3 regions of the Methylocystis sp. JR02 genome follow, and region 1 is predicted to be linked to each of the others. Evidence: predicted binding sites of a transcription regulator. Region 1 holds the regulator's gene; each other region holds the start of a gene.

Region 1 (3,273 bases):
CTGTCGCTTTCCGCCTGCCAGGACAGCGGTCTGTCGCATCGCTCTCTCGCGCCCGTGCCGCCGGAGACGCTCGCCAAGATGGCGCAGCTCGGCACCACCAAAGACGCGCCGATGCTGATCCGCGCCTATAAGAAAGAGGCGGAGCTCGAGATCTGGAAACAGGGTGCGGACGGTAATTACATCCACCTCAAGACCTTCCCCATGTGCCGCTGGTCGGGGCAGCTCGGCCCCAAGACGCAGGAAGGCGACCGTCAGGTGCCGGAGGGCTTCTATTCGATCACCCCGGCCCAGATGAACCCGAACTCGTCCTATTATCTCTCTTTCAACGTCGGCTATCCGAACCAGCTCGACCGCGCCCTGGGCCATACGGGCGGCACGATCATGGTGCATGGCGCCTGCTCTTCGGCCGGCTGTTTCTCCATGACCGACGCGCAGATCGCCGAAATCTACGCCATCGCCCGCTCGAGCTTCGACGGCGGCCAGCGCGCGATCCAGATGCAGTCCTATCCGTTCCGCATGACGGCGGAAAACCTCGCCAAGCACCGGCTGGACGCGAATATCGGCTTCTGGAAAAACCTCAAGGAAGGCAACGACGTTTTCGAGGTGACGAAGCAGGAGCCGCAGGTGGCTTTCTGCGGCCGCCGCTATGTCTTCAATGCGACGCCGGGCGGCGCCATGGACCCGGTCTCGGCCTGTCCGCCTCTCAAGCGCGACCCCGATCTCGTCGCCAGCGTCTCCGCCAAGGCCGCGAAGGACGACGAGAAGATCGCCGAGCTTTCCCAGAGCGTGAAGCCGGTGCGCGTCGTCTATGAGGACGGCGGCCAGCATCCGAGCTTCGCCTCGAAGGCGGGAGAGGCCAGCCGGCCCGAGGCGCTGACGGGGCCGACGGAAATCGCGCTCGAAGAGAAGCCGGCGCGCGCCGTCGACAAATCCGCCCAGCAGCTCGCGACGAAATCCCCGGTGGTGACCATGGCCGCCGCCAAGGCTGCGGCGCAAAGCCACGAAGCCTCGACCGTCGTCCGCGCGCTTGCGCCGGAGCCTCACCGCGAAATGTCGGCGCTGGCTGACGAAAACGGGCCGACGGCGTCGATCAAGAAGGCGCTCAACCCGAAGAAGTAGGGCGCCGCCCCCCGTCCCGGCGCGACTCAGATTGTCGGTAAACCTCCTAGGCGGCCTCGTCCTTCGAGACGCGAGCGTCGCTCGCTCCTCAGGATGAGGCCTAAGTGTTTGGCGCAGATGCAAAAAGCCCCTCATGCTGAGGAGCCTGTGCAGCAGGCGTCTCGAAGCGCGAGGGGCGTCGACGCCGCTTTGCGAATAATTGAGCGCTACCCGCTCGGGCGCGGCTTTCCTTTTGAAAAGCCTTTGTTAACCCGGCCTCGGCAATAGTTGTTGCGGAACGCACAGGGAACGCCTATAAATCGTTCATGATTTGTTTTGAGGCTCGCGGCCTGAGGGCGAGGCGCGCGGCGGTTCGTGTCGCGAGGGGCGGATTATGCTGACAAAGAAACAGAGCGATCTGCTGCGTTTCATCCACGAGCGGCTGAAGGAAACCGGCGTTCCGCCGTCTTTCGACGAGATGAAGGACGCGCTCGATCTGCGCTCGAAGTCCGGCATTCACCGGCTTATTCTCGCTCTCGAGGAGCGCGGCTTCATCCGGCGCCTGCCCAATCGCGCGCGCGCGCTCGAGGTTTTGCGGCTGCCCGAATCGGCGACGCCCAGGGGCGGCGGGGCCGCGCGCGGCGGGAAGTTCTCGCCGTCGGTCATTCAAGGCAATCTGGGCCGCGTTCGGCCGCTGCACGAGCGCGGGGAGGACGAGGCGAATCAACAGGTCGCGATTCCCGTGATGGGCCGCATCGCCGCCGGCACGCCGATCTCAGCCATCCAAAGCCGCAGCCATACCATCAGCCTGCCGCCCGAGATGCTATCGAGCGGCGAGCATTTCGCGCTGGAAGTGCGCGGCGACTCCATGATCGAGGCTGGTATTCTGGACGGCGACACGGTCGTCATCAAGAAACAGGACTATGCCGACACCGGCGACATTGTCGTCGCGCTGATCGAGGACGAGGAAGCGACGTTGAAGCGGCTACGCAAGCGCGGCGCGTCGATCGCGCTGGAGGCGGCGAACCCTGCCTATGAGACGCGCATTTTCGGGCCGGACAAGGTGCGCATCCAGGGCAAGCTGGTGAGCCTGCTGCGGAAGTACTGACATCCACAGTCACCCCGTCGTCATTGCGAGGAGCGAAGCGACGAAGCAACCCAGGGGCAGCCATCGCGGCCCTGGATTGCTTCGCTTCGCTCGCAATGACGGTCGGTGGTTTTCGCATGGATTCCCAACCCGCCTCTCACGCGATTACTCCAGCGGCTCTGCAAGCTCTGCTTCCTCAGCGCTTTCATCCTCCTGCGCCACCGCGCGTCGGATCTGCTGCGCGGGTTTCGGCGACCAGGGCCGGTCTTCGTCGACGCCTCGCGCCGTCGTCCACGCGACCGCGCCGCCTTCCAGAATTCGTAGCGAGACCGCGCCGGTTTCCGCCAGCTTGCGCCGGTCGATCACGATCGGCGCTTCGCAGCCTTCCGGCGCCCGCAGCGGCGTGACGATGATTGCGGCGCGGGCGCAGTCTTCGAGAAGCGCCGCGCGGGACGTCGCCAGTGCGACGATCCTCCCATCGGCGGCCTTGCCGATACAGCCATAGTCGTCGCAGGACGCCGCTTTCGCCTCGTCGACGGCGCGCGTGTCCGCGTCGGCGCGCAGCCATTGTTCCGCGGCGAAGGCGCCGGGTTTCTTGCCGAGCAGCGCGAGCTCGCCCGACGGCCTGCGCAAAGCCGCCGCCTCACCCGTCGCGGGAATGGCGATGTCGAAGCGCTCGGCGTTCGTCGCCCCCATGAGGCCGATTAAAGCGAGCGGGATCGCCGTCGCCCGCCACGGCCATGTTCGCCACAGAACCGCCGATAGAACGGCGAGCGCCAGAAAAACCATCGACCAGGGCGCGAAGGCCTTCACATGCAGGCTCGCTCCAGGCACGTTGGCGATGAGGCCGGCGAGCCAGATCACGAGATTGATCCCCATCTCGAGGTAGCGCCAGATGAAACCGTCGAGGCCGAAGGGGTAGAGCGCCGCGCCGATCAAAGCGCAGGGCACGGCGAAGAACTCGATCGCCATCAGCGTCATCGGATTGCCGATGAGCACATAAGGGCTCAACTCGTGGAAATCGTAGGCCATGAAGGAGGCGGTGGCGGAGGTCGCGCAAAGCGTTGCGACAAGCGCCGCGCCCGGCC
Region 2 (3,273 bases), 3.2 Mb from region 1:
CCCCGGTTTTGTTGTCGCCGGAGGAAAAGGCGGCGATCGCCCGTTCGAAAGCGGCCGCGACGCGAGGAGAATTCGCCACCGAAGCTCAGGTCCGGTCCGTCTGGGCAAAGCACGGTCCGTGATACCGTTTCCGCTTGAATAGCTCGCATGGGTTATTCAGCGCCCGTCATTGCGAGCGAAGCGAAGCAATCCAGAGCAGCGATGCAGCCCTGGATTGCTTCGTCGGCTCCGCCTCCTCGCAATGACGGCGGTGATTTCCTCTGTGTCCAAACGACGCGAGCGTCGGGAATGACAGCGAACCAATCAAGCGGATTTCGTACAAGGCTTCGCGGACGAGCAAGGCTTTTGAGGCCAGCGGCCTACCGCCGCCCGCCCATGTTCATCAGCCGCAGCACGAGCCACGCCGGCACGACAAACACGGCGCCCGCCAGCACATAGCTAAAAAGCTCCTTCACCGCTCCCAGGCCCAACGACGAGATGCGGTCGATAAAGGCCTGCACGCCATGCAGAATGTCGATCGGCCGCAATTCCAGCCACATCAGCAAAGCGCCGACGACAAGCGAGATGAAGAAAAGCCGCACGACCACATTGAGGGGCGAGCCGCCGAGGAAATTTTCGAGCCCGTTATTCGACGCCATGTGCAAGGGTTCCGTAGTGCGTTCCGCTTCGGCAGCGCCGGGGAGGATCAAATATTCGCGCTCGGGGCGCGGCGGTTTCTTATCGAGATGGGGCCAATTGGAGAAGGGGCTCTCATCGGTCATCGGCGCATGGCTCCTGCGCTCATAGCGCGCCTCCCGTCGGCGCTTCCTCCTTGAAGAGCCGCATTATGCGTCTCAGAAACCGCTCGGTAAAGGAAAGCGCCTTTTCGAACTCCTGTTCATCGGGCAGCGTCGAGGGCCTGCGCGGCGCGACGCCCGCAGCCTTCAGCCGCGTGTTTTCGGCGCGAAGACGCTCGATCTCGGCTTCAAAAGCCGTGCGCTCGTCAGCGCCGAGCCGGCAGACGGAGACGCCTTCCTTCACCGAGCAGAAGGAAACCGCGCCCGTGTCCTTGTTCATCCGCAAAAACCCGCCATCGGCGGGCTGGAGCGTGAAGCGTTCGGTTTCCGGCGCGATAATTGACGGGGGAGCGTCATCGGCGCGCGCAGCAAAGGGCGCAAGCGCCAAAACCAGAAGCGCCGAGCGAACGACAACGGAGGGCATGACGGCGGGGATGCGAGGGCGCATGGCCCGCAGATGGGAAGCGGCAAGGCCCGCGTCAATATCGCGACCTGCGCCCGATGGCGGCGAGGCTCCCATGGTCACGGTAGCAGTCGCCTTCTCGGCTTTTATATTCACGCGAACAAAAAAAGAACTTGGTTTTGAGAACAAATCATGCACAATTGCGCCAGAGTTGTTGTTGCCCCCGCCATTGAAATCATGCCAGAAGGGATTTCAGCCGTGAGCCAAGCTAATCTCCGCCTCGTGGAAGGATCGTCCGTGGACAAGACCAAGGCGTTGGACGCCGCCCTGTCGCAGATCGAGCGCGCCTTCGGCAAGGGCTCGATCATGCGGCTCGGCAAGAATCAAAAAGCCGTCGAGATCGAGACCATTTCCACCGGCTCGCTCGGCCTCGACATCGCGCTTGGCGTCGGCGGCCTGCCGCGCGGTCGCATCGTCGAGATTTACGGGCCGGAATCCTCGGGCAAAACCACGCTGACCCTGCACGTCATCGCCGAGGCGCAGAAGATTGGCGGCGTCTGCGCTTTCGTCGACGCCGAACATGCGCTCGACCCGGTCTACGCCCGCAAGCTCGGGGTCAATCTCGACGAGCTGCTGATTTCTCAGCCAGACACTGGCGAGCAGGCGCTGGAGATCACCGACACGCTGGTGCGTTCCGGCGCGGTCGACGTGCTCGTCATCGACTCGGTCGCCGCCTTGACGCCGCGCGCCGAGATCGAAGGCGAAATGGGCGAGGTCCAGCCCGGTCTCCAGGCCCGCCTGATGAGCCAGGCGCTGCGCAAGCTAACCGCCTCCATTGCCCGCTCCAACACGCTCGTCATCTTCATCAACCAGATTCGCATGAAGATCGGCGTGATGTATGGCTCGCCGGAAACGACGACGGGCGGCAATGCGCTGAAATTCTACGCCTCGGTTCGTCTCGACATCCGCCGCATCGGCGCCATCAAGGAGCGCGACGAAACCATCGGCAATCAGACCCGTGTCAAGGTGGTCAAGAACAAGGTCGCCCCGCCTTTCAAACAGGTGGAATTCGACATCATGTATGGCGAAGGCGTCTCGAAGCTCGGCGAGCTCATCGATCTTGGCGTGAAGGCCGGCGTTGTCGACAAATCAGGCGCCTGGTTCTCCTACGACAGCCAACGCCTCGGCCAGGGCCGCGAAAACGCCAAAAGCTTTTTGCGCCAGAACCCGGAAGCCGCACAGCGCATCGAGCAAGCGATCCGCGAGAACTCGGGCCTTATTGCCGAGAAAATTCTGGATGCCGCCGACGGCGACGACAAGGAATAGGCGGACTGCCCCTCCCCGCTCGTATCTCCCGGTTTTCAAAGGCCCGCCCTGCGGGCCTTTTTCATTGCCGAAAAGCTTGCGGACTGGCATATCGCCCGGCGACAGACACACGCCTCGTAAAGCCGAGGCGGCACGGACCCGCCGGACGCGCTTTCGTCCGGCTTACCAATCACCATATGATCGGGGCATCCCGGTCGCGCCCGAGAGAGACGCATAATGAGCAGCGTCAACCAGATACGCTCCACCTTCCTCGATTACTTCGTCCGCAATGGCCATGAGAAGGTCGCGTCCTCTCCGCTCGTTCCGCACAATGACCCCACGCTGATGTTCACCAATGCGGGGATGGTGCAGTTCAAAAACGTCTTCACCGGCGTCGAGAAGCGCCATCAGGCGCGCGCGACATCCGCGCAGAAATGCGTGCGCGCCGGCGGCAAGCACAATGACCTCGACAATGTCGGCTATACTGCCCGGCATCACACCTTCTTCGAGATGCTGGGGAATTTCTCCTTCGGCGATTATTTCAAGGAAGGCGCGATCGAACTCGCCTGGGGGCTGATCAGCCGCGAGTTCCAGCTTCCCATCGACCGCCTCCTCGTCACCGTCTACCATGACGACGACGAGGCCTATGGCCTCTGGAAGAAGATTGCCGGCTTCCACGACAGCCGCATCATCCGCATCTCCAGCTCCGACAATTTCTGGAGCATGGGAGACACCGGCCCCTGCGGGCCCTGCTCCGAAATCTTCTACGATCAGGGCGAGGCGCTGGCC
Region 3 (3,273 bases), 1.3 Mb from region 1:
GCCGGCGCTCTGGCTTTCACAGGGCTCTTCGCTGCGCCGGCAGAGGCGCATGGGCGCCTGGGCGCCGCCGAAGGCCGCTGCCGGCTGTACATCGGCCCCGACGTCATGAACTTCACGGGCTATTTGCCCGAGGCCTCGAAAAACGAGTTCTGCGAGGACATCCCCGCGACCGGCCCGATCATCATGGTGCTCGACGCGGAGCAGCAAGAGCTCCGCGACATGAAGATCGAGATCCGTATCGTCAAGGACGTGGGCGGCCCGGAAAAGGAGAACGAGAATCTCGAGGCGGCGACCGTCGCCTACCAGCCGCCCAAGCTCTATCCAACCGGTACGGTGAATTTCGAGCACACCTTCAAGGAGGGCGGCTATTTCGTCGGCATCGTGACCGTGACCGGCGACCACGGCGAGCAATGGGTGTCGCGCTTTCCTTTCTCGGTCGATCGCACTTTCATGCGCGATCTGCCGATCTATCTGACGCTTGGCCTTGGCGTCGTCGCCGCTTTCCTCATTTATCTCGTGCATCGCGGCCGCAAGCCGCCGCCGCAGATCGCCACCGCCGCGGCGGCTTTCAAGACGCCGCCGCTGCCGCCGATCGACGGCCCCGACCCGGACGCGGACCCGTCCCGAGAGACGGTTGAAGAAGAGGCGGCCGAGACCGACGGAGAAAAAGCCGAGGAACGGGACGAGACCGACAGGTACAGCACCGCCGCAGAATAGGTCGACATCCATGTAAGTCCGCCGTTTTCGACGCGGCGGACTTAGCAATTCAACTCGAGCTATTCGCCGCCGCCGTCGATCTGGCGGCCGATGATGGCGATGGCTCTTTCATAAACCGAGGCGGCGTTCCAGGCCTGGATCGCCTCGAAATTGGGCTCTCCCGGCTGATAGCCCGCCCCCGCGCGCCAGCCATGCGCGTGCAGGAAATTCGCCGTGGACATCAGCGCCGCCGAGGCGTTGTCCAGATTGCCGACGCCATATTGCAAAATGTTCTTGGGCAGAAACTGCGTCTGGCCAATCTCGCCATGCATGGAGCCGCGGGCGCTGGCGGACAGTCTCCCATTGTCGATCAGCTCGAGGGCGGCGTAGAGCTGATCTGTGAAATAGTCCGACCGTCGGCAGTCATAGGCGAGCGTCGCCACGGCGGACAGCGCGTGCTGATTGCCATGCACCGCGCCGAAACCCGTCTCCATGCCCCAAATCGCCAAAAGCGGGCCCGGCGGCACGCCATAGCGGCTCTGGATCGAGGAGAAGAGCGCGGCCTGCGAATGTTTGAGCTGGCGTCCGCGCGCGACGATGGCCGAGGCGCCGCGCTTCGTCATGAAGGCTTCCAGAGAGAGATGAAAGCTCTTCTGGCCGCGATCCGCGCCGATCGTCGGGGAGTTGTAATGGGTGTCCATGAGGGCGTCGATGCCCGCGGCGCCGACGCGCCCGCGCGCTTCCTCGGCAAACGCCTGTTTCCACGCCTCGAAGCCGCCCGCGCCATTGCCGCATCGCGCCGCCTGAGCCGGCGCCGCCACGCCGAGCGCTCCGATAACAAGCGTCGCCGCCAAAAACTTAGCGGCGGCGCGGCTTGTCGATAATCTCTTCATCGGCCTCCTCCTCGGGCTCTCCGAAACGCCAGGGAGCCTAAACATATTTGACAATGCGGCAAGCTTACGAGCGAGCGTTCGAATGTTCGTATATTGTTCTTGCGCGATCAAGCCCCGAAAGTTAATTTAGCTCTGTTTCAGGCGGCCGGTGGTTTTCTGGGAGCATTGCTATGGCGGTCAGGGTGGCGACGGTCGCTTTCGAAGGCGTCGAAGCGCGCCCGGTGGACGTCCAGGTCCAGATTGCGCCCGGCTCGGTCGTCTTCAATGTCGTGGGCCTTGGCGACAAGGCTGTCGCCGAATCGCGCGAGCGGGTGCGGGCGGCGCTCATCGCCTCCGGCCTCGCTCTGCCCGCTAGGCGCATCACCGTAAATCTCGCTCCCGCCGACATGCCCAAGGAAGGCAGCCATTATGATCTGCCCATCGCGCTGGGGGTGATGGCGGCCATTGGCGCGATCCCGGCCGATGCGCTGGAAGGCTTTGTCGTCCTCGGCGAGCTCGCGCTCGACGGGACGCTGACGCCTGTCGCCGGCGTGCTCCCGGCCGCGGTGGCGGCCAATGCGCGGGGGCAGGGGCTGATTTGCCCCAAGGAATGCGGGCCGGAAGCCGCCTGGGCCTCCGGAGAGATGGAGGTGCTCGCGCCGCGCTCGCTCATTCAGCTCGTCAATCATGTCAAAGGAACGCAGGTCTTGGCCCGGCCCGAGCCGGCGGTGCGCGCACGGGCCGCAGATCTTCCCGATCTTGCCGACATCAAAGGGCAGGAGAGCGCCAAGCGGGCGTTGGAAATCGCCGCGGCGGGAGGCCATAATCTGCTGATGAGCGGGCCGCCGGGGGCGGGCAAATCCATGCTCGCCGCAAGGCTCCCGTCGATCCTGCCGCCGCTGACGCCGCGCGAGCTGCTCGAAGTTTCCATGATCCATTCGGTCGCGGGGCAGATCGCCGGGGGCGAGCTGACCGACCGGCGGCCATTTCGCGCGCCGCATCATTCCGCTTCCATGGCCGCTCTCGTTGGCGGCGGAACCCACGCGAAGCCCGGCGAAATTTCGCTTGCCCACAATGGCGTGCTCTTCCTCGACGAATTGCCGGAGTTCCAGCCGCAGGTTCTCGACAGTCTGCGCCAGCCGCTCGAAACTGGCGAGGTCGCCATCGCGCGCGCCAATCATCGGGCGGTTTATCCCGCGCGTTTCCAGCTTGTCGCGGCGATGAACCCCTGCCGTTGCGGCCACGCGCTCGATCCCGGCTTCGCCTGCCGCCGGCAGCCCAATGAACGGTGCGTGGCGCAATATCAGGCGCGTCTGTCCGGGCCGCTGCTCGACCGTTTCGATCTCCAGATCGAGGCGCCCGCTGTCAGCGCCGCCGATCTTGTCCTGCCGCCGCCGGCCGAAGGCTCGCGCGAGGTTGCAGCGCGCGTCGCCCGCGCCCGCGCCTTGCAGCGGGAGCGTTACGAGGCGTTGGGACTGCCGGGCGTCCTCGCCAACGCCGCTGCGCCTGCGTCGGTCATCGAGCGGGTGGCGCAGCTCGACGGCCCGGGGACTGCGCTGATCCGGGACGCGTCGGATCGTTTCGCCCTGAGCGCGCGCGGCTTCCATCGCGTGTTGAAACTCGCCCGCACCATCGCCGATCTCGATGGCGCCGAACGGATTGCGCGCGCGCATCTTGCCGAGGCGCTCTCCTATCGTGCGGGTCT

The links. Region 1 encodes LexA, which represses DNA repair genes until DNA is damaged. Its sites were predicted from a motif close to TGTTCNNNNTGTGTTCNG; they were not measured.
Region 2: the regulator LexA is predicted to act here: its motif matches at 1,336-1,353, upstream of recA (recombinase RecA).
Region 3: the regulator LexA is predicted to act here: its motif matches at 1,673-1,690, upstream of QNA11_RS07335 (YifB family Mg chelatase-like AAA ATPase).

Annotation. Positions count from the first base shown of each region.
Region 1 is NZ_JASIRC010000001.1:173,902-177,174, forward strand. It holds gene QNA11_RS00735 (L,D-transpeptidase family protein) at 1-1,119, shown strand, start outside; gene lexA (transcriptional repressor LexA) at 1,493-2,206, shown strand; gene QNA11_RS00745 (ComEC/Rec2 family competence protein) at 2,351-3,273, opposite strand, start outside.
Region 2 is NZ_JASIRC010000001.1:3,367,967-3,371,239, reverse strand. It holds gene QNA11_RS15995 (hypothetical protein) at 1-122, shown strand, start outside; gene QNA11_RS15990 (DUF6460 domain-containing protein) at 360-761, opposite strand; gene QNA11_RS15985 (hypothetical protein) at 781-1,296, opposite strand; gene recA (recombinase RecA) at 1,438-2,505, shown strand; gene alaS (alanine--tRNA ligase) at 2,722-3,273, shown strand, end outside.
Region 3 is NZ_JASIRC010000001.1:1,516,762-1,520,034, reverse strand. It holds gene QNA11_RS07345 (hypothetical protein) at 1-717, shown strand, start outside; gene QNA11_RS07340 (lytic murein transglycosylase) at 777-1,589, opposite strand; gene QNA11_RS07335 (YifB family Mg chelatase-like AAA ATPase) at 1,760-3,273, shown strand, end outside.